DNA from 3 places in the Streptomyces sp. Ag82_O1-12 genome. Region 3 is predicted to be linked to each of the others. Evidence: riboswitches for the same ligand, from Rfam matches in the RefSeq annotation. Region 3 holds a riboswitch; each other region holds the start of a gene.
The links. Region 3 has a riboswitch for cyclic di-AMP ahead of QOL88_RS34005 (M23 family metallopeptidase). Riboswitches for the same ligand answer to the same signal wherever they lie in the genome.

Region 1: linked by a shared signal. The riboswitch ahead of QOL88_RS29630 (M23 family metallopeptidase) and the one ahead of QOL88_RS34005 (M23 family metallopeptidase) in region 3 are both predicted to bind cyclic di-AMP.
Region 2: linked by a shared signal. The riboswitch ahead of QOL88_RS05415 (C40 family peptidase) and the one ahead of QOL88_RS34005 (M23 family metallopeptidase) in region 3 are both predicted to bind cyclic di-AMP.

Annotation. Positions count from the first base shown of each region.
Region 1 covers NZ_FXUW01000001.1:6,463,686-6,471,522, forward strand. The annotation lists gene QOL88_RS29615 (DNA gyrase/topoisomerase IV subunit A) at 1-760, opposite strand, end outside; gene QOL88_RS29620 (M16 family metallopeptidase) at 1,103-2,485, shown strand; gene QOL88_RS29625 (M16 family metallopeptidase) at 2,482-3,870, shown strand; cyclic di-AMP (ydaO/yuaA leader) riboswitch at 4,061-4,225, shown strand; gene QOL88_RS29630 (M23 family metallopeptidase) at 4,238-5,026, shown strand; gene QOL88_RS29635 (GntR family transcriptional regulator) at 5,215-5,910, shown strand; gene QOL88_RS29640 (HPr family phosphocarrier protein) at 6,195-6,476, opposite strand; gene QOL88_RS29645 (bifunctional acetate--CoA ligase family protein/GNAT family N-acetyltransferase) at 6,656-7,837, shown strand, end outside.
Region 2 covers NZ_FXUW01000001.1:1,178,068-1,185,904, reverse strand. The annotation lists gene QOL88_RS05450 (adenosylmethionine--8-amino-7-oxononanoate transaminase) at 1-819, opposite strand, end outside; gene bioB (biotin synthase BioB) at 812-1,987, opposite strand; gene QOL88_RS05440 (8-amino-7-oxononanoate synthase) at 2,138-3,265, shown strand; gene QOL88_RS05435 (DUF397 domain-containing protein) at 3,368-3,598, opposite strand; gene QOL88_RS05430 (helix-turn-helix domain-containing protein) at 3,608-4,468, opposite strand; gene QOL88_RS05425 (ATP-binding protein) at 4,682-5,143, shown strand; partial or broken gene QOL88_RS05420 (DUF6328 family protein) at 5,277-5,905, opposite strand; gene QOL88_RS05415 (C40 family peptidase) at 5,988-6,461, opposite strand; cyclic di-AMP (ydaO/yuaA leader) riboswitch at 6,465-6,664, opposite strand; gene QOL88_RS05410 (hypothetical protein) at 7,014-7,322, opposite strand; gene QOL88_RS05405 (ATP-dependent Clp protease proteolytic subunit) at 7,330-7,837, opposite strand, start outside.
Region 3 covers NZ_FXUW01000001.1:7,467,361-7,475,197, reverse strand. The annotation lists gene QOL88_RS34025 (Glu/Leu/Phe/Val dehydrogenase dimerization domain-containing protein) at 95-1,273, shown strand; gene QOL88_RS34020 (TetR/AcrR family transcriptional regulator) at 1,370-1,981, shown strand; gene QOL88_RS34015 (SGNH/GDSL hydrolase family protein) at 2,187-2,972, opposite strand; gene QOL88_RS34010 (DUF6250 domain-containing protein) at 3,118-3,834, opposite strand; gene QOL88_RS34005 (M23 family metallopeptidase) at 4,004-4,918, opposite strand; cyclic di-AMP (ydaO/yuaA leader) riboswitch at 4,923-5,084, opposite strand; gene QOL88_RS34000 (alpha-galactosidase) at 5,393-7,468, opposite strand; gene QOL88_RS33995 (tyrosine-protein phosphatase) at 7,649-7,837, shown strand, end outside.

The DNA.
Region 1 (7,837 bases), 1.0 Mb from region 3:
TCTTGAACGTGCCGCGGCCGGACTCGTAGGCGTCCCGGATGCCGGACAGGCCCACGATGCGGCCGCCCGTCGGCAGGTCGGGGCCCGGGACGTGCTTCATCAGCGCGTCGAGATCCGCGTTCGGGAACCTGATCAGGTGGCGGGCGGCGGCGATGACCTCGCGCAGGTTGTGCGGGGCCATGTTCGTGGCCATGCCGACCGCGATGCCCGAGGCGCCGTTGACCAGGAGGTTCGGGAAGGCGGCGGGCAGAGCCACCGGTTCCTGCTCCTGGCCGTCGTAGTTGGGGTTGAAGTCGACGGTGTCCTCGTCGATCGACTCCGTCATCAGGCTCGTCGCCTCGGCCATCCGGCACTCGGTGTACCGCATGGCGGCCGGCGGGTCGTCGTTGCCCAGCGAGCCGAAGTTGCCGTGGCCGTCGACCAGGGGGACCCGCATCGAGAAGGGCTGGGCCATGCGCACGAGGGCGTCGTAGATCGACGCGTCGCCGTGCGGGTGCAGCTTGCCCATCACCTCGCCGACGACCCGGGCGCACTTGACGTACCCGCGCTCGGGGCGCAGGCCCATCTCGCTCATCTGGTAGACGATGCGGCGGTGCACCGGCTTGAGGCCGTCTCGTGCGTCCGGCAGGGCGCGGGAATAGATGACCGAGTACGCGTACTCGAGGAAGGAGCCCTGCATCTCGTCGACGACGTCGATGTCGAGGATCCGCTCCTCGTACGAGTCGTCGGGCGGCGGGGTCTTCGTGCTGCGGCGGGCCATCGCTGCCGGCTCCTTCTGTTTCCTGGTCGCTCGCCTACGGGCACTGATGCCGGTGATGAGAGGCCGATCGTGCTCAACCCTTCGGGCCTCCGCGCGCTCGCCCTCTCATCACCGGCGCGCCCTTCGGCTCGCTCATGCTGAAGCGTGAACGAGAACTGACGCGGACCATTGTGGACCGCCGCACTGACAACCGGGACCAGGACCCTGCCCCGGGCGTCTCTCGTGCTGTCGGGCCGAGGTCGCCGCCGGGAACTTCACCAGGGCTTCGCGCGCTTGCATACAGTGGCAGGACCGGCAGGAATCCGCGGTCTGAACAACCGCTCAGCGATCGAAGGGACGTACATGCCCATGGGTCACACGGCCACAGCCCAGGCAGGCTCCGGGGGCCTGACAGCGACCGAGCACCGCCTGGCCAACGGCCTGCGCGTGGTGCTCTCCGAGGACCACCTGACCCCGGTCGCGGCGGTGTGCCTCTGGTACGACGTCGGCTCACGCCACGAAGTCAAGGGGCGTACCGGCCTGGCTCACCTTTTCGAGCACCTGATGTTCCAGGGATCCGCGCAGGTCAAGGGCAACGGCCACTTCGAGCTCGTCCAGGGCGCGGGTGGCTCGCTGAACGGCACGACCAGCTTCGAGCGGACCAACTACTTCGAGACCATGCCCACCCACCAGCTGGAGCTCGCGCTCTGGCTGGAGGCCGACCGCATGGGCTCGCTGCTGGCCGCGCTCGACGACGAGTCGATGGAGAACCAGCGGGACGTCGTCAAGAACGAGCGCCGCCAGCGTTACGACAACGTCCCCTACGGCACCGCCTTCGAGAAGCTGACCGCCCTCGCCTACCCGGAGGGCCACCCCTACCACCACACCCCGATCGGCTCGATGGCCGACCTGGACGCGGCGACCCTGGAGGACGCGCGCGCGTTCTTCCGCACCTACTACGCGCCGAACAACGCCGTGCTCTCCGTGGTCGGCGACATCGATCCGGAGCAGACGCTCGCCTGGGTCGAGAAGTACTTCGGTTCCATCCCCGGTCACGACGGCAAGCCCGCCCCGCGCGACGGGTCGCTGCCGGAGACCATCGGCGAGCAGCTGCGCGAGGTCGTCGAGGAGGACGTCCCGGCCCGCGCCCTGATGGCCGCCTACCGGCTGCCGCACGACGGCACGCGCGCGTGCGACGCGGCCGACCTGGCCCTCACCGTCCTCGGCGGCGGTGAGTCCTCCCGCCTCTACAACCGGCTCGTGCGCCGCGACCGTACGGCCGTGGCGGCCGGTTTCGGCCTGCTGCGGCTCGCCGGTGCGCCCTCCCTGGGGTGGCTGGACGTGAAGACGTCCGGTGACGTGGAGGTTCCGGTCATCGAGACCGCCATCGACGAGGAGCTCGCCCGGTTCGCCGAGGAGGGCCCCACGCCCGAGGAGATGGAGCGCGCCCAGGCCCAGTTGGAGCGCGAGTGGCTGGACCGGCTCGGTACGGTCGCGGGCCGCGCCGACGAACTGTGCCGGTACGCCGTGCTCTTCGGAGATCCGCAGCTCGCCCTGACCGCCGTCCAGCGCGTGCTGGAGATCACGGCGGAGGAGGTCCAGGAGGTCGCCAAGGCCCGCCTGCGACCCGACAACCGCGCGGTGCTCGTCTACGAGCCCGTCGCCGACGAGACCGCCGAGGGCGCCGGCACCGCCGACGACACCGCAGCCGCGGCCACCGACGAGAACGAGGAGGCGGCCAAGTGACCGAGCTCGCCACGATGGACTTCCACCCCCGGCCGCAGGCGGGCGACGCCCGGCCGTGGGCCTTCCCGGCCCCCGAGCGCGGCACGCTCGACAACGGCCTGACGGTGCTGCGCTGCCATCGTCCCGGCCAGCAGGTCGTCGCCGTGGAGGTGCTGCTGGACGCACCCTTGGAGGCCGAGCCGGCCGGACTCGACGGTGTGGCCACGATCATGGCCCGGGCCTTCTCCGAGGGCACGGACAAGCACTCCGCGGAGGATTTCGCCGCGGAACTGGAGCGCGCCGGTGCCACCCTCGACGCGCACGCCGACCATCCCGGCGTCCGGCTCAGCCTGGAGGTGCCCGCCTCCCGGCTCACCAAGGGCCTGGGCCTGATCGCCGACGCGCTGAGGGCGCCCGCCTTCGCCGACAGCGAGGTCGAGCGGCTGGTCAACAACCGCCTCGACGAGATCCCGCACGAGCTGGCCAACCCCTCCCGCCGCGGCGCCAAGGAGCTCTCCAAGGAGCTGTTCCCGGCGGACGCGCGCATGTCGCGGCCCCGGCAGGGCAGCGAGGAGACCGTCGCCGCCATCGACTCCGCGGCCGTACGCGCCTTCTACGAGAAGCACGTCCGCCCCGCCACGGCCACCGTCGTGGTCGTCGGTGACCTCACGGGCATCGACCTGGACGCCCTGCTCGGGGACACGCTGGGCGCCTGGACGGGCTCCTCGGCCGAGCCGCGTCCGGTGCCTCCGGTCACCGCCGACGACACCGGCCGGGTCGTCATCGTGGACCGCCCGGGCGCTGTCCAGACGCAGCTGCTGATCGGCCGGATCGGGCCGGACCGGCACGACCGCGTATGGCCCGCGCAGGTGCTCGGCACGTACTGCCTCGGCGGCACCCTCACCTCGCGCCTGGACCGTGTCCTGCGCGAGGAGAAGGGCTACACCTACGGCGTACGGGCGTTCGGCCAGGTCCTCAGGTCCGCCCCGGACGGCACGGGTGCCGCGATGCTCGCCATCAGCGGTTCCGTCGACACGCCCAACACCGGTCCCGCCCTCCAGGACCTCTGGACGGTGCTGCGCACCCTCGCCGCAGAGGGGCTGACCGACGCCGAGCGGGACGTCGCCGTGCAGAACCTGGTGGGTGTGGCGCCGTTGAAGTACGAGACGGCGGCGGCCGTCGCGAGCACGCTGGCCGACCAGGTCGAGCAGCACCTGCCCGACGACTACCAGGCCACGCTGTACCGGCAGCTCGCCGCGACCGGCACCGTGGAGGCCACCGCGGCGGCCGTGAGCGCCTTCCCGGTGGACCGTCTGGTGACCGTCCTCGTCGGTGACGCGGCGCAGATCAAGGCACCGGTCGAGGCCCTCGGCATCGGCGAAGTCACCGTCGTCGCCGCCGAGTAGCCGCACGCGCGCAGGGGCCCTGGTTGTCTTCAAAGGCACCAGGGCCCCTTTATGCCCGAATTGGTATGGGAGTTGCCTGTCTGCCCTGTGGGATGCGCTACAAAAGCCGGGATTCGTTTGGGAATTGAAAGTGGCGCCGCTTAGCGTCATCCGGGCTGTTCGTCAGGCAGTGCGCCGCACCCGCGGCACCGGACAGTCATCGCCGAGTCCCCGTACGGCGCGAGCCAGGGGAGCCGGGGACCCATCGCAGTCCCTGGGGTGAATCGGGCGCCCGCGCGAGTCGCGAGGGAGTCCGTAGGAGACCTTCCTGCTCCGAACCCGTCAGCTAACCCGGTAGGCGAGAGGGAAGGAAAGGACCAGCCACCACATGGCGTTCACTCGCGCCACCGGGAAGCACCGTCGTCCCAGCAGGATGCAGCGCTCCACCGCCCGCGCGGCGGGCGTCGCGGCCCTCGCCACCACCGGCGTGATCGGCACCGTGGCGGCCCCCGCCGCCTTCGCCGCCGAGCCCAGCGCCGAGCAGACCGGCCTCACGCCGGTCGTCACCATGAACGACACCGCGGCCCAGCAGATCGACGCCCAGGCCCTCGCGCAGCAGCACGCCGCCGACGAGGCCGCCGCCAAGCAGAAGGCCGAGGAGGCCGCCCGCAAGCGGGCCGCCGAGCTCGCGGAGAAGGCCAAGGAGGCGGCCGAGAAGGCCCGCGAGGCCAAGGAGCGCGCCGCCCGCGAGGCCGAGCGCAAGCGCCTGAACACCTTCGTCGCCCCGATCTCCGGCTCGTACGTCTCCACCAGCTACAAGGCCAGCAGTGGCCTGTGGTCCTCCGGCAGCCACACCGGTGTCGACTTCCACGCCGCCAGCGGCACCTCCGTCCACGCGGTCGGCGCGGGCACCGTCGTCGAGACCGGCTGGGGCGGCTCCTACGGCAACCAGGTCGTGATCAAGATGCACGACGGGACGTACACCCAGTACGGCCACCTGTCCTCCATCGGCGTCTCGGTGGGCCAGCAGGTCACCCCGGGCCAGCAGATCGCCCTGTCCGGCGCGACCGGCAACGTCACCGGCCCGCACCTGCACTTCGAGGCCCGCACCAGCCCCGAGTACGGCTCGGACATCGACCCGGTCGCCTACCTCCGCTCGCACGGCGTGAGTGTCTGACCGCACCTCTCCGCTCCTCCCGAAAGCCCCGGCTTCCCGAGCCGGGGCTTTCGGCGCTTACGGCCGCCCGCTGTCCAAAAAATATCCATGGATGGTCGCCTGCCGTCGGAAATTCCGGCTCATTGCAATAGAGTCACGGAACGCACGCCGCTCGTCGGCGTTTCACGGGGATTAAGCGGAGGTCGGTCATGCGTATTCCCGCGCACTCGGTGTGCACGGCCATCCGGGACGACATCGTCGCGGGTGTCCACGCACGCGGCAGCCGGCTCACCGAGGAACTCCTCGCACGCCGCTACGGCGTCTCGCGGGTGCCAGTCCGGGAGGCGCTGCGCACGCTCGAGGCCGAGGGTTTCGTGGTGACCCGCCGGCACGCGGGCGCGTGCGTGGCGGAACCCACCGAGCAGGAGGCCGGCGACCTGCTGGAGATGCGCATGCTGCTGGAGCCGCTCGGTGCGGCCCGCGCCGCCCAGCGCCGCACCGAGGCGCATCTGAAGGTCCTGCGCGGCCTGGTCCGGTTGGGCCAGGAGCGGGCCCGCCGCGGGAACAGCGACGACCTGCGCTCTCTCGGCGGCTGGTTCCACGAGACGCTCGCCCAGGCCTCCGGCAGCCCCGCGCTGACCTCGATGCTCACCCAGCTCCGCTACAAGATCGCCTGGATGTACGCCGTGGAGGCGCCGGCCAGCCCGGTGGAGTCCTGGACCGAGCACGGCGCGATCGTGGACGCGGTGGCGCGCGGGGACGGCGAGCGCGCGCGGGCGGTCACGGCGCTGCACACCGAGCGCGCGAAGGGCGCGCACCGGCTGCGGTTCGGCTCCGCCCAGGAACGCGCCCACCGTGTGAGGAACTCGCAACATCCCGTAAACACGGCGAGCCCGCGGCTTTAACACGGCGGCCGTATACAAAGAGCAGTGAATTCTCGGGGGGTCATTTCCGCTGCCCTGATTCTCGGAATTCCGAGCCCCGTCACCCGGGAATGGCGAAGTGCCGCCCGCGCCGAACGGGGAATGGTGCGAGGGCCCGTCCGTGTCGACTGGGAATGGTGAACGTCCCACGCGCGTCGACCGGGGAATGGCGAAGGCCCCACCCGCGTCACCCGGGAATGGCGAAGGGCCCGCCCGGTGAATTCGGACGAGCCCCTCGCTGTGCGCCGGATCGGGCGCTCGGTGGATCAGACGGTCTCGGGCAGTTCCTCGAGACCCTCGGAGACCAGCTTGGCGAGCCGGTCCAGGGCGGCGTCCGCGCCCTCGGCGTCGGAGGCGAGGACGATCTCCTCGCCTCCCTGGGCGCCGAGGCCCAGGACGGCCAGCATGGAGGCCGCGTTGACGGGGTTGCCGTCAGCCTTGGCGATCGTCACCGGGACGCCTGCGGCCGTGGCGGCTCGGACGAAGATGGAGGCGGGGCGGGCGTGGAGACCCTCGGCCCAGCCGACGTTGACGCGGCGCTCAGCCATGTGTTGCTGCCCTTCGGTTTTCAGGGTTGTCTAGACCAGTTTCCCATATCGTGAAGCCACCGGGAGCGGTCCTCGCGTTCCACTCCGGGGGTGCCGTCGGATCGCGGCCTCGACCCGACTGACGCCCTCCACAGACTGCCTCGCGCCCGCTGTCGGACGCTAGCCGTACTCTGGGGCCCATGCAGACCTCGCCGGACCGGCACGAGTATCCCGCCCACTGGGAAGCCGACGTGGTGCTGCGCGACGGGGGTACCGCGCGCATCCGGCCCATCACCGTTGATGACGCCGATCGCCTGGTCAGCTTCTATGAGCAGGTCTCCGACGAGTCGAAGTACTACCGCTTCTTCGCGCCGTACCCTCGCCTGTCCGCCAAGGACGTCCACCGCTTCACGCACCACGACTTTGTGGACAGGGTGGGACTCGCGGCCACAGTCGGCGGCGAGTTCATCGCCACCGTACGCTACGACCGGATCGGCGCGGACGGAACGCCCGCGTCGGCGCCGGCCGACGAGGCCGAGGTCGCCTTCCTCGTGCAGGACGCCCACCAGGGCCGCGGGGTCGCCTCCGCCCTGCTCGAACACATCGGCGCCGTCGCCCGGGAGCGCGGCATCCGCCGCTTCGCCGCCGAGGTGCTGCCCGCCAACACCAAGATGATCAAGGTGTTCACGGACGCCGGCTACACCCAGAAGCGCAGCTTCGAGGACGGCGTCGTCCGTCTGGAGTTCGACCTCGAACCCACCGACCGCTCCCTGGCCGTGCAGTACGCGCGCGAACACCGTGCCGAGGCCCGCTCGGTGCAGCGGCTGCTCGCCCCCGGCTCGGTCGCCGTCATCGGCGCCGGTCGCACGCCGGGCGGCGTGGGCCGCAGCGTCCTCGGCAACATCCGGGACGCCGGGTACAGCGGCCGCCTCTACGCCGTGAACAAGGCCCTCCCCGACGGACAGAAGGAGCTCGACGGTGTGCCCGCCCACCGCTCGGTGCGGGACATCGACGGCCCGGTCGACCTCGCGGTCGTCGCCGTGCCGGCCGAACACGTCACCGAGGTCGTCACCGAGTGCGGCGAACACGGCGTGCAGGGGCTGGTCGTCGTCTCCGCCGGGTACGCCGAGAGCGGCCCCGAGGGGCGCGAACGCCAGCGCGCACTCGTGCGGCACGCGCGCACGTACGGCATGCGGATCATCGGCCCGAACGCCTTCGGCATCATCAACACCTCACCCCGGGTCCGGCTCAACGCCTCCCTCGCCCCCGAGGTGCCGCGCCCCGGCCGCATCGGCCTGTTCGCCCAGTCCGGCGCCATCGGTATCGCCCTGCTGTCCCGGCTGCACCGGCGCGGCGGCGGTGTCACGGGCGTGACCGGTGTC
Region 2 (7,837 bases), 6.3 Mb from region 3:
CAGTACGTCGTGAGCGTCGCACGCCTCGCGCAGCACCCGCAGATACGCGGGGGAGTGGAACCGCATCCCGCCCGCGCCCTGCACCACCGGTTCGACGATGACCGCGGCCAGCTCATCGGCGTGCCGCTCGATCAGCGACCGCAGCTGCTCGGCGTACGCCTCGTCGTAGTCCGCCGGGGGCGGGCCGGCGAACACCTGACGCTGCAGGACCCCGGTCCACAGGTCGTGCATCCCGCCCTTCGGGTCGCACACCGACATGGGCTGCCAGGTGTCGCCGTGGTAGCCCCCGCGCCAGGTCAGCAGCCGCCGCTTGCCGGGCCGGCCCAGCGAACGCCAGTACTGCAGGCACATCTTGACCGCGACCTCGACCGACACCGAACCGGAGTCGGCGAGGAAGACATGCTCCAGGCCCTCGGGCGACATGTCGACAAGGAGCTTCGCCAGGCGTACGGCGGGCTCATGGGTGAGCCCGCCGAACATCACATGGCTCATCCGCTCCAACTGGCCGCGCGCGGCCTCGTTGAGCACCGGATGGTTGTAACCGTGGATCGCCGACCACCAGGACGACATCCCGTCGACCAGCTCCCGCGGACCGTCCGGCCCGCCAGGACCGTCGGCGACTCCCGAACCGCCCGGCACTCCCGCGCCGCCCGGCACTCCCGAGCCGCCCGGCGCTCCGGAGCCGTCGGCGAGCCGCAGCCGTACCCCGCTCGCCGACTCAACGACGAGCGGTTGTTGCCGTCCGGGCATCGGGCCGTACGGATGCCACACGTGCCGCCGGTCGAGCTCCAGCAGCTCGGGCACCGTCAGCTCAGGCATTGGGCGCGAGGTCCGTTCCGGCGCCCCGGCGGCGCACGGCGACCAGATCGGTACGGGCATCGGCGGCCGTACGGGGCTCGGAGGCCTCCGGCGCGGCGTCCGAGCCGCAGGCTCCGCCACCCCCGGAACCGCAGACGCCGCCACCGTCGTGGCAGCCACCGGCGGCCCGGTGCTCCGGCAGCGTCACCTGGTCGGTGCCCTCCACCTCGAAACCCGCGTCCGCGATCATCTCCAGGTCGGCCTTGCCGGCCTGGCCCTCACTGGTGAGGTAGTCGCCGAGGAAGATCGAGTTGGCCAGGTGCAGCGCGAGCGGCTGCATCGTGCGCAGATGCACCTCGCGCCCGCCCGCGATCCGCACCTCGACGTCCGGGCAGACGAACCGCGTCATCGCCAGGATCCTGAGACACCGCTGCGGGGTCAGGTTCCACTCCTTGCCGAGCGGGGTGCCCTCGAACGGGATCAGGAAGTTGACCGGAACCGAGTCCGGGTCCAGCTCACGCAGGGAGAAGACGACGTCCACCAGGTCCTCGTCCGTCTCGCCCATGCCGGCGATCAGCCCGGAGCAGGCGGACAGACCGGCCGCGTGCGCCTTCTGTACGGTGTCGACCCGGTCCTCGTAGGTGTGCGTGGTGGTGATCTCCCCGTACGTCGCCTCGGACGTGTTGAGGTTGTGGTTGTAGGCGTCCGCGCCGGCCTCGCGCAGCCGCTCGGCCTGGCCGTCGGAGAGCAGCCCCAGGCAGGCGCAGACCTCGACGCCCTCGTTGTTGTCTTTGATCGTCTTGATCGTCTCGGAGACCCGGTCCACGTCCCGGTCGGTCGGGCCGCGCCCGCTCGCCACGAGGCACACCCGCTTGGCCCCTCCGGCCACACCGGCCGCCGCCGCGTCGGACGCCTGGTCGGGCTTCAGCCAGGTGTACTTCAGGATCCCGGCCGTCGAGCCGAGCCGCTGCGAACAGTACGAGCAGTCCTCGGGGCACAGACCGGACTTGAGGTTGACGAGATAGTTCAGCTTCACCCGTCGGCCGAACCAGTGCCGACGTACCTTTCCGGCCGCGGCCACCACATCGAGCAGGTCGTCGTCGGACGTCGCGAGGACGGCCAGAGCCTCGTCACGGGTCGGCAGCTCGCGCCGAAGCCCCTTGTCCACCAGCGTGTTCAGCAGGTCCATGGAAGCCGATCCTGTCCTAAGGAGGTGCCCGGGGCAAAGGAGAGTTCGCACAACAGAGTCGCTTCGAGGTGTGGGTATTGCCACACACTGACCTGCTGGTCGTCCCGCTAGTGTCTGTGCACTGCCTACAAATTCCCCGGAGGACCACCCATGGCGTTCGGCTGGATCGACGAGCAGGCGGAGCTGCGCGCCCGCGCCGGACTCGTACGGACTCTGCGCCCCCGTCCGGCCGATTCGCCGCTTCTGGACCTGGCGAGCAACGACTACCTCGGCCTGGCCCGCCACCCCGAGGTCACCGAGGGCGCGGCCCGGGCGGCGCGGACCTGGGGCGGTGGCGCGACCGGCTCCCGGCTCGTCACCGGCACGACCGAACTGCACGCCGAACTCGAACGGGAACTGGCCGATTTCTGCGGTTTCGAGGCGGCTCTCGTCTTCTCCTCCGGTTACGCGGCCAACCTCGCGGCGGTCACCGCGCTGGCCCCGCACGGCTCCCTGATCGTCTCCGACGCGGGCAACCACGCCTCGCTCATCGACGGCTGCCGACTCGCCCGCGGTACCACCCAGGTCGTGGCGCACGCCGAGCCGGACGCCGCGCGCAAGGCGCTGGCCACCCACGAGGGCACGGCCATCGCCGTGTCCGACACGGTCTTCTCGGTCGACGGCGACGCGGCCCCCCTCACCGCCCTGGCCGAGGCCTGCCGGGAGCACGGCGCGGGGCTGGTCGTCGACGACGCCCACGGGCTGGGCGTTCTCGGCGACGGCGGCCGCGGCGCCCCGCAGGCGGTGGGGCTCGCGGGCGCGGACGACGTCGTCGCGACGGTCACGCTGTCCAAGTCGCTCGGCAGCCAGGGTGGAGCCGTCCTCGGTCCGGCCAGGGTCGTCGAGCACCTGGTCAACGCCGCCCGGACGTTCATCTTCGACACGGGGCTCGCCCCGGCGGCGGCCGGTGCGGCCCTCGCGGCCCTGCGGCTGCTGCGCCGCGAGCCGGAGCGGGCTGAGCGGGCCCGTGCGGTGGCGGGCGAACTGCACGCACGCCTGACCGCCGCGGGTCTGGAAGCGGTGCGTCCGGACGCCGCGGTGGTCTCGGTGCGGGCGCCCTCTCCCGAGGACGCCGTGCGCTGGGCGGCGCAGTGCCGCGCGGCGGGCCTGGCTGTGGGGTGCTTCCGGCCTCCTTCCGTGCCGGACGGCATCTCACGGCTCAGGCTGACCGCACGCGCGGACCTGACCGCTCAGCAGATCGAACGCGCTGTACGGCTGATCGGCGAGGCGCGGCCATGAGTCGGCGTGACACGGCCGTGCGTCGCACGATGACGGACTGAGAACGATGACCGACTGAGAATGATGACGGACTGAGAACGATGACGAACTGATCAGAAACGGTCAGATGCGGTCGACCGCGGCCGTGAACCCCGCCCAGCTCCTCGGGGAGAAGAGCAGCGCGGGTCCCGCCGGGTCCTTGGAGTCGCGCACGGCGAGCAGTCCGGCCCAGGGCGGGGCATCCGGACGCGCGGTCTCGACGCAGTTGTTCGCGCCGGTGCTGTAGCTGCTGCGCAGCCACCGCACACCGTGCAGTTCGATGCTTGAGGGGACGTGACGAGGCAGTGCACGCATGGTGCCTCCTTACGCGCCGGCGGCTGTCCCGGCGATGTAATCCAACGAGTCCTCGGGCGAAAGGGCGTGGATCTGAAGGGTGTTGAAGGCCTCCGTGTAGGCCTGGAGGTCTTCTTTCCGTTCGAGGTAGAGGCTACTCGTCAAGTGGTCGAGAACAACCACATCCAGATCAGAAGTGCTCGAAAATGAGAAGATTACGAAAGGGCCGGTGACGCCGATGTGCGCCCCGGCGGCGAACGGCAGGACCTGGAGGCGCACTTGAGGCAGCCGGGCAGCCTCGACCAGTCGTTCCAGCTGGCGGGCCATGACCCCGGGTCCGCCCACCTCGCGCCGCAGCACCGCCTCGTCCAGGACGGCACTGAGGTTCAGTGGGGGATCCGCGCGCAGCACGTCCTGCCGGGCCAGCCGCACCTCGACCAGCGTGTCGAGCCGGTCCTCCGGGAGTCCCTCCACCGCGGCCTTCGTCACCGCCCGCGCGTACTCGGGCGTCTGGAGCAGGCCCGGGACGACGCTGGTCTCCAGCGTGCGCATCGTGCCGGCCTGCGACTCCAGGCTGATGAAGTCCCGGTAGGTCGGCGGCAGTACCCCGCGGTAGGCGTGCCACCAGTGGTGCCGGCCGCCGCTGTCGTCGGCCCCCGCCAACGCCATGAGCAGTTCGCGAAGTTGGGAGTCCGCCACACCGTAGGCGTCGAGAAGTAACCGCACATCGGCCGGTTTCACCCCGCTCGTGCCCGTCTCGATCCGGCTGACCTTGGACTGGTGCCAGCCCACCAGCCGGGCCGCCTCACCGCTCGTGAGCCCCGCGGAGGTGCGCAGCGCACGCAGTTCGGCGCCCAGTTTCCGGCGGCGCACCGCGGGACCGTGCTGCATGGGCTCCTCCTTACTCCTTCCGAGCCACCCAAATACGGTCTCGCGTCGCAGAGTTCACCGCTTTGAGCGACAGATATATGCATATCTTGGTGGATCGCCGTCCTTCAGGGGTGTTCTGGTGGCAGTCTGGCGACGAAGCACCAGTCCGGGACCGTACTCGAACCATCCGCTCCGTGTCGGGCTGTGGTCCCGTGGGAAAGGGACGAGGTCGCCATGGCAGACCATCTGGAAGCATCCGTCACTCTGCCGAGCGATCCCGCCTCGGTCTCCGCAGCGCGTGCCTACGTGGTGGGCACGCTGGCGGAGTGGGGGCTGCCGGCGGACACGGAAGGGTCCGACACCGTCCGGCTCATCATCTCGGAACTCGCCACCAACGCCGTCCAGCACACCTTCGGTCAGTCGCCCACGTTCACCGTGGACATCGCACTGGACCGTGACGAGCGCCTGCGCATCGGTGTCACGGACAGTCATCCGCGCTTCCCCAGACGTCTGCCGGCCGCCGTCCAGCAGGACAACGGCCGAGGCCTGGTCATCATTCGCTGGCTGACCGCGGAATGCGGCGGCAGGCTCCGCATCCGCCCCACTCGCGAGGGCGGCAAGACCATCTCGATCGAACTTCCCTGGGTCGTCCCGGTCCAGCCGGTGACGACCGCGGTGCAGCAGGAGCCCTGCTGACCCACAGCAGGACCCGAAACGCATGTCCTGCGGGTGCCCTCAGCGCACCCCGGCCCGCGCGACCCGCATCCGGGCCACCCCCGCGGCCATGACGCCCGCTCCGCGCCTCGCGCCCCGCCGGAGCCCGCGGCCGTCACCGGTGCCGTGCCGACGCCTCCCGGTGCGCAGCCGCCCCTCGGAGCCCTGACGGCTGACCGACGGTGTGCCGCAACGGTGCGGGGATCCCGCCGTCGCCCCCGGCCGTTTCCGTCTGGGTGGTCTCCCCGGCGCCGTCCGCCTCCGCACGCGGCCCCGCCCGCCGCACCAGCCGCGGGAGCAGCCCCCACAGGCCGACACAGACCAGGAAGGTCGCGGCGCCCGCGGCGACACCGCCGGTCCGGCCCGTGGTCACGTCGACCACGAGCAGCACGGAACCGCTGAACGCGAACACCAGCACACTCAGGCCGGTGGTGGCCAGGCGCGAGGAGACCTGCACGATGCGGGGCTTGGCGCCCTGCTGGAAGAGGGAGCGGTGCAGCGCGGCCGGAGCGGTGAAGAGAGCGGCGGCAAGGACCGCAAGCAGCAGCGTGACGAAGTAGTGACGCGCTGGACCGTGTCGAGGTCCTCGAAGCGCGAGGTGAAGGCCAGTGACAGCAGGAAGGCGAAGAGGATCTGCACGCCCGTCTGGGTGACGCGGAGTTCCTGGAGCAGCTCGACGAAGTTGCGGTCGGCGCGTTGCAGCGGCGTCTCGTTGCGCGCGGTGCAGGGGCGGTGCTCGGCCATGGGGTCACGGGTATCCACATGAGCCCGTGTCACGCTCCGGCGTGCGGCGGCGCGTCAAGGACGCCGCCGCACGCCGGGCGGATCACTTCACGCGTCCGTACCAGACACTCTTGGTCCAGATCTTCTGCAGTCGCACCACGTCCCCGCTCTTCGGGGAGTGCCAGAGCTTGTTCTTACCCGCGTAGATACCGACGTGGTACACGTTGCTGCCCGAGTGGAAGAACACCAGGTCGCCCGCCTTGCGGTTCGTGGCGGAGATGTGGTGCGTCTTGTTGTACTGCTGGGCAGCCGTGCGGGGGAGCTTCTTGCCGGCCTTCTTGAACGAGTAGAGCGTGAGCCCGGAGCAGTCGAACCGGTGCGGACCGGTGGCCCCGTACCTGTAGGGCGAACCCTTCTTGGAGGCCGCTATCTGGAGTGCCTTGGTCGCCGGTGTGGCCGCCGCCGCCTCGGAGGCGAAGCCGGGCGCCACGATGGAGCCGCCCACCGCGGCGATGGTGAGCGCCGAGGCCGTGCCGGCCCGGGCCATGAGCGACGGGACACGATTGAGCGCAGTCATGCGCAACCCTTCGTCAGCCGCCTGTGAAGGATGACCTGTCGGATTCGGGCTGACAAAGTTGCCCGGCCGCTGACGCGGCTTCACCCCAAGGGCTGCTCGAGTCCGGTCATGGCGTGACCGTCCCGGCGACCCGTCGTGCTTGGGTCCTCCACTCCTGCCGATCCACTCCTGTCGACCGGTCATCCGGGCGGCGGCAGGACTCGGCGTCCGCCCGGATCGCCCCGCCACAGCGGCGGGGGCTTGTCGTCAGACAGGGATCTTGGCGCATGCCTGTCCGCATTTCCCAACTGAACCGGGGATTTGTGTTGTTACTCACCACTCACCCGTTCGGGTGGACATGCGTGCGTTCGAGCCACTGTCCACGGGGTCGCTGAGCTCCGGACCAGGGCTGGAATGCCCCATTCCGTCCGTCGGCCACGCACGAGGCGCAACCGGAACGGTCCCGAAATCCGTTTCCCGCCTACTCCGAACAGGGGTACGTCTTTTGGTCCGTTTCAACTCAGCTCCGGACGCCTCGTCGGCGGCGCATGCGCCCGGGCCGACGGTTCCGCGTCAACTGACGGACTCCGGGGGCAGGGTGAGCCGGGCCGTGCGCCGCTCGCCGTCCAGCACCCGCAGGGCCCGGGCCAGGGTGCCGGCGTGCAGTTCCGTCTCGCCCCGCCGGTGCATCAGGGCCAGCGCGTCACGCAGCGCCGTCGCCTTGCCGACCAGGGCCTGGGCGGCGCGCAGTCCGCGGTAGGTGTCGCCGTCCTGGGCCGGATTGATGCGGCCGAGCAGGTCGACGACCTCGAGGTAACGGTCGATCAGTTCCGCTTCGGCGCGCGTCAGGGCGGGCAGGGGCGGCAGTTCGGGCGGGAGCACCGGAGCCTCACCGACCGGTCGGCGGGGCCAGGGTGGCCTTGCGGCTGGGGATGATCCCGTCGATCAGGCCGTACTCCACCGCCTCCTGCGCGGTGAGGATCTTGTCCCGCTCGATGTCCGCCCTCACCTGCTCCGGGGCGCGGCCCGTGTGCAGGGCGAGCATCTCCTCCATCCGGCTCCGGATGCGCGTCAACTCGTCGGCCTGGATCGCCAGATCACTGGCCTGCCCCCGGACCGGCTCGGGCAGCGCGGGCTGATGGATCACCAGGCGGGCGTCGGGCAGCGCGAATCGCTTGCCTCGCGTGCCCGCCGCCAGCAGCACCGAGGCCGCCGCACCGGCCTGGCCCAGGCAGATCGTCTCCACGTCGCAGGAGAGGTACCGCATCGTGTCGTAGAGGGCCGTCATCGCGTGGAAGGTGCCGCCGGGGGAGTTGATGTAGAGCGAGATGTCGCGCTCCGGGGCCTGGTGCTCCAGGTACATGAACTGGGCCATCACGTCGTTCGCCGAGGTCTCG
Region 3 (7,837 bases):
TATGGTCGGCCCCTCCGACAACACCGGAGCACAGGGGTCCCACCGCAGGAGATACTGACCGGTGATTCAGTATCCCGGCGGCGAAGGAGCCCGTATGGCCACCCCCCTGCTGTCCCTGACCTGGACCGATCACCTCACGGGTCGGCAGGGCTTCCTGGTCGTCGACCGGCTGGTGCGCGGAGTCTCCAGCGGCGGTCTGCGGATGCGCGCGGGCTGCACCCTGGACGAGGTCGCGGGTCTCGCGCGCGGCATGACCGTGAAGGAGGCCCTGCACTACGACCCCGCGAACCGCTACGTCCCGCTCGGCGGCGCCAAGGGCGGCATCGACTGCGACCCCCGGGATCCGGAGGCGTACCCGCTGCTGGTGCGCTACCTGCGCGCGATGCGGCCGTACATAGAGAGCTGCTGGACGACGGGCGAGGACCTGGGGCTCACCCAGGACCTGGTCGACCGGGCGGCGGCCGAGGCGGGGCTGGTCTCCTCGGTCCAGGCCGTCTATCCGCTGCTGGACGACGAGGCCGAGGCCCGGCGGCGGTTGCGGGACGCGTTCGCGGTCGAGGTCGACGGCATCGGTCTGGACGAGCTGGTCGGCGGGTGTGGTGTGGCGGAGGCGGCCCTGGCCGCCCTGGACCGGGCCGGTGTGCCGTACACCGGGACGCGGGTCGCCCTCCAGGGGCTCGGCACCATGGGCGGGGCCACGGCGCGCTTCCTCACGCGCGCGGGGCTCACGGTCGTGGCCGTCGCCGACCTCCAGGGCACTATCGCCAACCGGGCGGGTCTCGACGTCGAGGCACTGCTCGCCGCGCGGGACGCCCACGGCACGGTGGACCGCTCCGCCCTGCGCCCCGGCGACCGCGAACTGCCGGGCGACGCCTGGCTGTCGGCCGACGCGGACGTGCTGGTGCCGGCGGCCGTGTCGTACGCGATCGACACCGTGAACCAGGAGCTGATCACCGCCCGCTGGGTCGTGGAGGCCGCCAACATGCCCGTACACCCGGAGGCGGAGCCGCTGCTGGCCGCGCGCGGGGTGACCGTGCTGCCGGACGTCGTGGTCAACTCGGGGACGAACGCCTGGTGGTGGTGGACGCTGTTCGGGGACATCGGCGCCGACGCCGAGGAGGCGTTCGCGTACACCCGCCGCTCGATGCGGACGCTGGTCGAGCGGATGCTGGACCGCGCGCAGACCGACGGGACGACACCGCGCGCCGCCGCCCACGCCATCGCGGCGGACCGGCTGCCGGTGATCGCGGAGCGGTTCGGCTGGTTCCGGTGAAGGCGCCCGCCCTCCTCGACGGCAGCTGTCGCGTTCCTGCCGGACAGGCCGAAACGCCCCGTCGAGGGGCCGCACGCGCGTGGGTAGGGTGACGGCGTGACGAGAGTCCGGTTGAGTGTGGCTCAGCGGCGCGGGGATCTGCTGCGGGCCGCCATCGAGCAGATCGAGGCGCGGGGTGTGGCGGCGGTCAGGATCGCCGACGTGGCCTCGGCGCTCGGCGTGAGCAACGCGCTGGTCCTGTATCACTTCTCGACGAAGGAGCAGTTGGTCGCCGCCGCGTTCCGGCACGCGGCGGAGGGCGACCTGGCGCATCTGCGCAAGCTGCTCGGCCGCCGTTCACCTGCGCTGCGCCGGCTGCGGTCGGCCGTGCGGTGGTACGCCCCCGCGGGCCCCGCCAAGGGCTGGCGGCTGTGGATCGAGGGCTGGGCGGTGGCGCTGCGCGACCCCGTGCTGCGGGAGGTCGCCCAGGACCTCGACCGGCAGTGGAAGGCGGCGCTCGCCGAGGTCATCGCGGAGGGCGTGGCGGCAGGCGAGTTCCGCTGCCCGGACCCGGCCGGCACGGCCTTCCGGCTCACCGCCCTCCTCGACGGTCTCGCCGTGCAGCTGACGTCCTACGCCGGCGCGGTGCCGCGAACGCGGGCGCAGGAGTGGGTGGAGGAGGCGCTGGCCCGCGAGTTGGGCCTGACGCGGGAGCGGCCGACGTCCTGACGGTGTCGCGACAGGGACAGGGACAGGAACAGCTGCAGATACGGCGACAGCGGCCCTGCGGCTCCCGGCATCCCCGGCCCGGTCGGCATCCCCGGCATTCCCGGCCCACCCGGGCCGCCCGGCCCGCCCCGGAAACCCGGGCTCCTGCGCGTGCGGGCCGTGCCGGGTGGGACCCCGGCACGGCCCGCACGCGCAGGAGCGGCTCTCACGCCACCGGCGCGATCCGCATCCTGATGTCGTCCGGCGACAGCGCCCCCTTGGCCGTCACATGGTCGCCCGACGACTCCCCGCGCAGCCGGCGCCCGATCCACGGCACCAGGAACTCCCGGGCCCAGGCGACGTTGTCCCGCCGCATGTCGAGAGCGCCGCGCGGCGGCAGCGGCGGCCACGCCTGCTCGGGGTCGGCCGGCACGTCGAGGCCGAGCACCTGGCCCGCGCGCAGCGCCACGCGCGTGTGCCCCTCGGGCGACAGGTGCAGCCGGTCGGCGTCCCAGGCCCTGCGATCCTGCACGCTGCGCAGGGACCACAGGTCCAGGACCGGGCAGCCGTACCGGTCGGCGATGGCCCGGACGTGTCCGTTGTACGTGGCGATCTTGCCGCGCAGGTGCCTGAGCACGGGGACGCCACGGGTGTCGAAACCGGTCGTCACCATGACCGTGCCGGACACCGCGGTGAGCTGGGCCAGCGCCCGTTCGAAGCGCTCGGCCACCTCGTCCGGGTCGGTGCCGGGCCGGATGATGTCGTTGCCCCCGGCGCAGAACGAGACGAGGTCCGGGGCCATGTCGACGGCCCGCGGAACCTGGTCCGCCACGATCTGGTCGAGGAGCTTTCCGCGTACGGCGAGATTGGTGTACTGGAAGTCGCCCTCGGGCCTGCGGTCGGCGAGCAGGACGGCGAACCGGTCCGCCCAGCCGACGAACGCCCCGTCGGGTCCGGGGTCGCCGACGCCCTCGGAGAAGCTGTCCCCCAACGCCACGTACGACCCGATCACTGCTCTGCTGTCACTCTTCGAATCGTCTGCCACAGCAGCTCATGATTCACCTTCGAATGTGACTTACGCGACCGTAGGAAGGGGTTGACGGGCGGTGAGATAAGCCACTCCTAAAGTGTTCGCCAACTTCGGAATACACCGCTCGTCAGAGGTGTTTCCGGGTGAGCCGCCAGACTCGGAACCCGCTGATCCGGAAATGGCTCCAGACGGTCCGGAAGGCGAAGTGCCCACTCGTGTACGGCTGCGGGTCGGTGTAGTCGAAGACGAGCCGGCCGTTGTTCCACCAGTGGACCGTGGAGCCGTCGGAGACGATCCGGACCCGGTTCGGCTCGCCCGGGACCAGCAGCGGCTCGGTGTAGTCGAGGACCAGGGGGCGGACACCGGGTTCGCCGACGTAGCGGCGCAGTCGGGTCGTGGTGTTGTAGTTGGCGCCGTAGCCCGCGTAGTACGTCGTGAGGTGGTCGTACTCGTCGAGGGCCCCGCCGCGCGGAGTGGCGAAGAGGTCGTGCGGAGAGCGGACGTCGGTCGCGTTCCAGAAGTTGTTGAGGTCCGAGACCCGGTCGTTGACCCCGCCCTCGGAGACGGGGGTCGCGGTGTACTCGATCAGGTACGGCCCTTCGAGCCGCTGCCTGAACCAGACGGTCGCACCGCTCGGCACGTCGATCTCCAGGACGCCGCGCGAGGCGGTGACCGTGCCGCCGTCCTGGAGTTCGGGCACCCATTGGGTGAGGCCGTGGCAGAAGTCGTCATGAGCGATGAGCCGTCGGCGCCCGGGGGCGGCACTCGCGCTCCCCGTCGGGGCGATGGCCGCCAGAGCGGCTCCTGTCGCCAGGGCTGCGAACGTTCTGCGGGTGGTCGGCACGGGACACAGCTCCTTCAGAAAGCGCTTGCATTCACGATGTGATCACTGTGTCTCAACTGCCGCCCCCTGTCGATCCCTTGAGGCGCCGGGCGCGGACACACCGAAGGCCGGACCCGGGGATCGGGGTCCGGCCTTCGGAGGCGTGTCAGGCAGGTGGTCGTGCGGTCGGTCAGCCGACGGAGACGCCGTGCGAGCGCAGGAAGGCGACCGGGTCGACGTCGGAGCCGTAGTCCGGCGTGGTGCGGATCTCGAAGTGCAGGTGCGGTCCGGTCACGTTGCCGGTCGCGCCCGACAGGCCGACCTGCTGCCCGGCCGTCACGGTCTGGCCGGCCGAGACGGAGAGCTGGGACAGGTGGGCGTACTGGGCGTAGTGGCCGTCGTTCAGCTTGATGACGACCTGGTTGCCGTACGCGCCGCCCCAGCCGGCGGAGACGACCTCGCCCGGACCGACGGCCTTGAGGGAGGTGCCGGTCGGGACGACGAAGTCGACACCGGTGTGGTAGCCGCTGGACCACATGCTGCCGGACATGTGGTACGGGGTGCCGACGGTGGCACCGTCCACCGGGAGGGTGAAGCCACTGGAGTTGCTCTCGGCCGCGGGCTGGGCGGCGGCCGGCTTGGCGGCGGTCTCCGCCTTCGGGGCCGACTCCTCGGCGGACGACTTCTGGGCCGAGGCCTTCGGAGCGGCCGGGGCCGAGGCCTTCGGCGCGCCCGCGGCCTTCTTGCCGATCGACAGCTTCAGGCCCGGGTGGATCAGCGACGGGTCGGAACCGACGGCGTCGCGGTTGTCCGAGTAGAGCTTCTTCCAGCCGCCGTCGACGTTCTGGTCGTCGGCGATCTTCGCGAGGTAGTCGCCGGCCTTCACGGTGTACGAGCGGGCGCCGTTGGCCTTTTCGGCGGCCTTCTTCTCGGCGGCCGGAGCGGACTGGACGGCCTTTTCGGGAGCCGACTGCGGGGTGGCGGCGTGGGCGCCGGCGGCCCCCATGAGCGGCAGGGCGAGGGCGGCTCCGCCGGTTCCGGCGACGGCGATGGAGCGGGTGAAACGCTGGGTCTTGGGGCGGCGGTGCTTACCCTTCGCGGGCATGGCGAATTCCTCTCCGTCGCCTGCGAGGTGAGCTGTCGGGTGCGAGCTGGAGATGCCCGGCCGCGCCGTGGCGCGACTTAACCCCAAGCCGTTCCGGGAACCGGAACAGGCGTCTTACCTGTGGGTCCCCCGCTCCTGCCGTACGTCGGGTCAGTGTGTGGGGCTCCGGGCGGCGGCAGGATTAGGCGTCCGTCCGGATTGGTGTGGAACGTAAGCGACCACGACGCAATAGGACAAGCTTGCGGTTGCCCGTGACGGTGTTTTTCCTGACGCGTCGGCACAAGTGCCGTCACCGAGCGTGGATTACCGATCTCCGCCATTCGTCAATGGGCCTGAATAACGCCAGAATTACGTGAACATGGCGACAACACATCGTCACGAATATGACGATGGTCACGCACCCCGGCCTCATCTCCTTGACGATCGGGGCACGTTATCCCTTAGCGGCCTAAGCTCCCTATTCGGACAGAACGACTACTTCCGCTTAAGCCGGACGACCGCGGCGTCCAGATCCCCGCGCAGGCCGACGCGAAGTCCGTGATGCAGCAGTACGGCCCCTCGGTGAACTTCGCCCGTTTCGAGGCATTCGTACGAGGATGCCGGGTCGAGACCGCGCAGCAGGAGCGCCGGCACGGGCTCGCCGTAGCGCTGCGCCTGGAGCCAGGCGAGGACGACGATCTCGTCGCCGAGGACGTACTGCACGGCACTGGCGCCGCCCTCCGGGGGACGCAGCCGGTACAGGTCGCCGCGCTGCACCACGGGCCGGATCTCCTTGTAGAGCGCCACCCACTCCCGCGCCTCGGCGAGCTCCTCCTCCGTCCACCGCGTGAGGTCGCCGCCGACGCCGAGCACCCCGGCCATGGCGCTGACGAACCGGAACCGCAGGGAGCTGGCCCGCTGGTTGAGCATGGCGTTCGGGCTGTCGGTGACCCAGGCGGCCATGACCCGGGCCGGGTGGATCTGACTGAAGCCGTGCTGGATGGCGAGCCGGTCGAGCGGGTCGGTGTTGTCCGAGGTCCACACCTGGTCCGTGCGGCTCAGCACACCGAGGTCGATCCGGCCGCCGCCGCCCGAGCAGGACTCGAAGGCCACGCCCGGGTGGGCGGCCCGAAGCCGGTCCAGCAGGGCGTACAGGCCGTGCACATGGTCGACCCACAGCCGCTGCGGGTACGGGTCGTCCGGCCAGCCGGCGTCGGTGAAACAGCGGTTGAAGTCCCACTTGACGTAGTCGACGGGAGCGCTGGAGAGAAGCCCGTGGAGCTGCTCCCAGAGGTACTCCCGGACGTCCTCGCGGGCGAGGTTGAGCACGAGCTGATTGCGGAATTCCGTCCGCTTTCGTCCTGGTTGGTACTGGACCCAGTCGGGGTGCGCGCGGTACAGGTCGCTGTCCGGATTGACCATCTCGGGCTCGACCCAGATCCCGAACCGCATGCCCAGGCCGTGCACATGGTCGGCGAGCGGCTTCAGTCCGCCCGGGAAGCGGTCGGGGTTGGGGGTCCAGTCGCCGAGCCCGGCCCGGTCGCTGGTGCGCGCCCCGAACCAGCCGTCGTCGACGACGAACAGCTCGACTCCCATGGCCGCGGCCCGCTCGGCGAGCGCCCGCTGCTGCTCCTCGGAGATGTCGAACTCGGTGGCCTCCCAGGAGTTGAACAGCACCGGCCGGTCCCGCTCGGCGTCCGGGACGACATGCGCCCGCTGGTAGGCGTGCCAGGCGCGGCTGGCCCCGCCGAAGCCGCCGTCGCTCCAGAGCCCGGCGAAGACGGGGGTCGTGTACGACTCCCCCGTGCCCAGCGTCAGCAGGCCCGAGTCGTCGTGGCCGGCGCCGCCGGTGATCTGCACGCGCGCGTCCGGCAGCTGGGCCACGGCGATGCGCCACGACCCGGACCAGCCGAGGGCGCAGCTGTAGACCTCGCCGTGCTCCTCGGTGGCGTGGGTGTCGAGGGCGACCCACGGCAGGTGCTGGTGCGAGGTGTGGCCGCGGCGACTGCCGATGACCTTCTCGCCGTGGGTGAGACCGGAGCGCGTCAGCCGGGACTCGGCGCCCCAGCGGCCGTGCAGCTGGGACAGCCGCCAGGCGTCGCGGTCGGGAAGGGTCCAGGTGGCGGAGTCGGCGCGCAGCAGTTCGAGGGCCGGCCCGCGGTTGGCCAGGGTCACCCACCGCTCGACGACGTCCGTCGAGGAGCGCATGCGGTAGTGCAGCGTGATGGCGAGGTCCCCGTCACGGAACCGGAGCCGCAGCTCGCCGTCCTCGGTGTCGTACCCCTCATGGACCCACTCGGTGCCGCGCCGCCCGGCCGCGCGCACGGACAGGGCGGGGCGGACGAAACGGGGTCCGCCCTCGACCGGGTACTCCTCGCGTCCGTCGAGCGGGGACTCGAAGGGCCAGTAGTCCGGCAGCGGCCGGACGGCGAGGGCCTCGGCGTCGGCGAGGCCGATCCGGGGGCCCCAGTGCAGGTGCAGCAGCTCGTCCCGGTCGGTGACATGGACGGCGTAGCTGCTGGCCGGCCCGGAGAGCACCCACGTACAACCGTCTTCAGAGATGTCCAGCATCGCGCCCTCACAGATTCGAACAAGCCCGACCAGGTGCGACCAGGCGGCAACATCATCAAGGGCCGCGGGGGCTCCGGGCAACGCCCTGTGGACAACTCATTGCCCCAGGCAGGCATGTCGTATCGTCGAGTCGTGCCCGCCGACGAGCCGCGGCGGCGGCGCCGAAGGGGAGGAGCCCTCGTGACACAGCAGGTCCCGTCGACCGAGCCCGAGCTGGCCGGAGTGCGCAACTTCCGTGATGTGGGCGGACTTCCGACCGTGGACGGACGGCGGGTGCGCCAGGGAGTGCTGTTCCGCAGCGGCCACCTCGCCCATGCGACCGGGGAGGACGCCGCCTTCCTGACGACTCTGGGCCTGCACACGATCTTC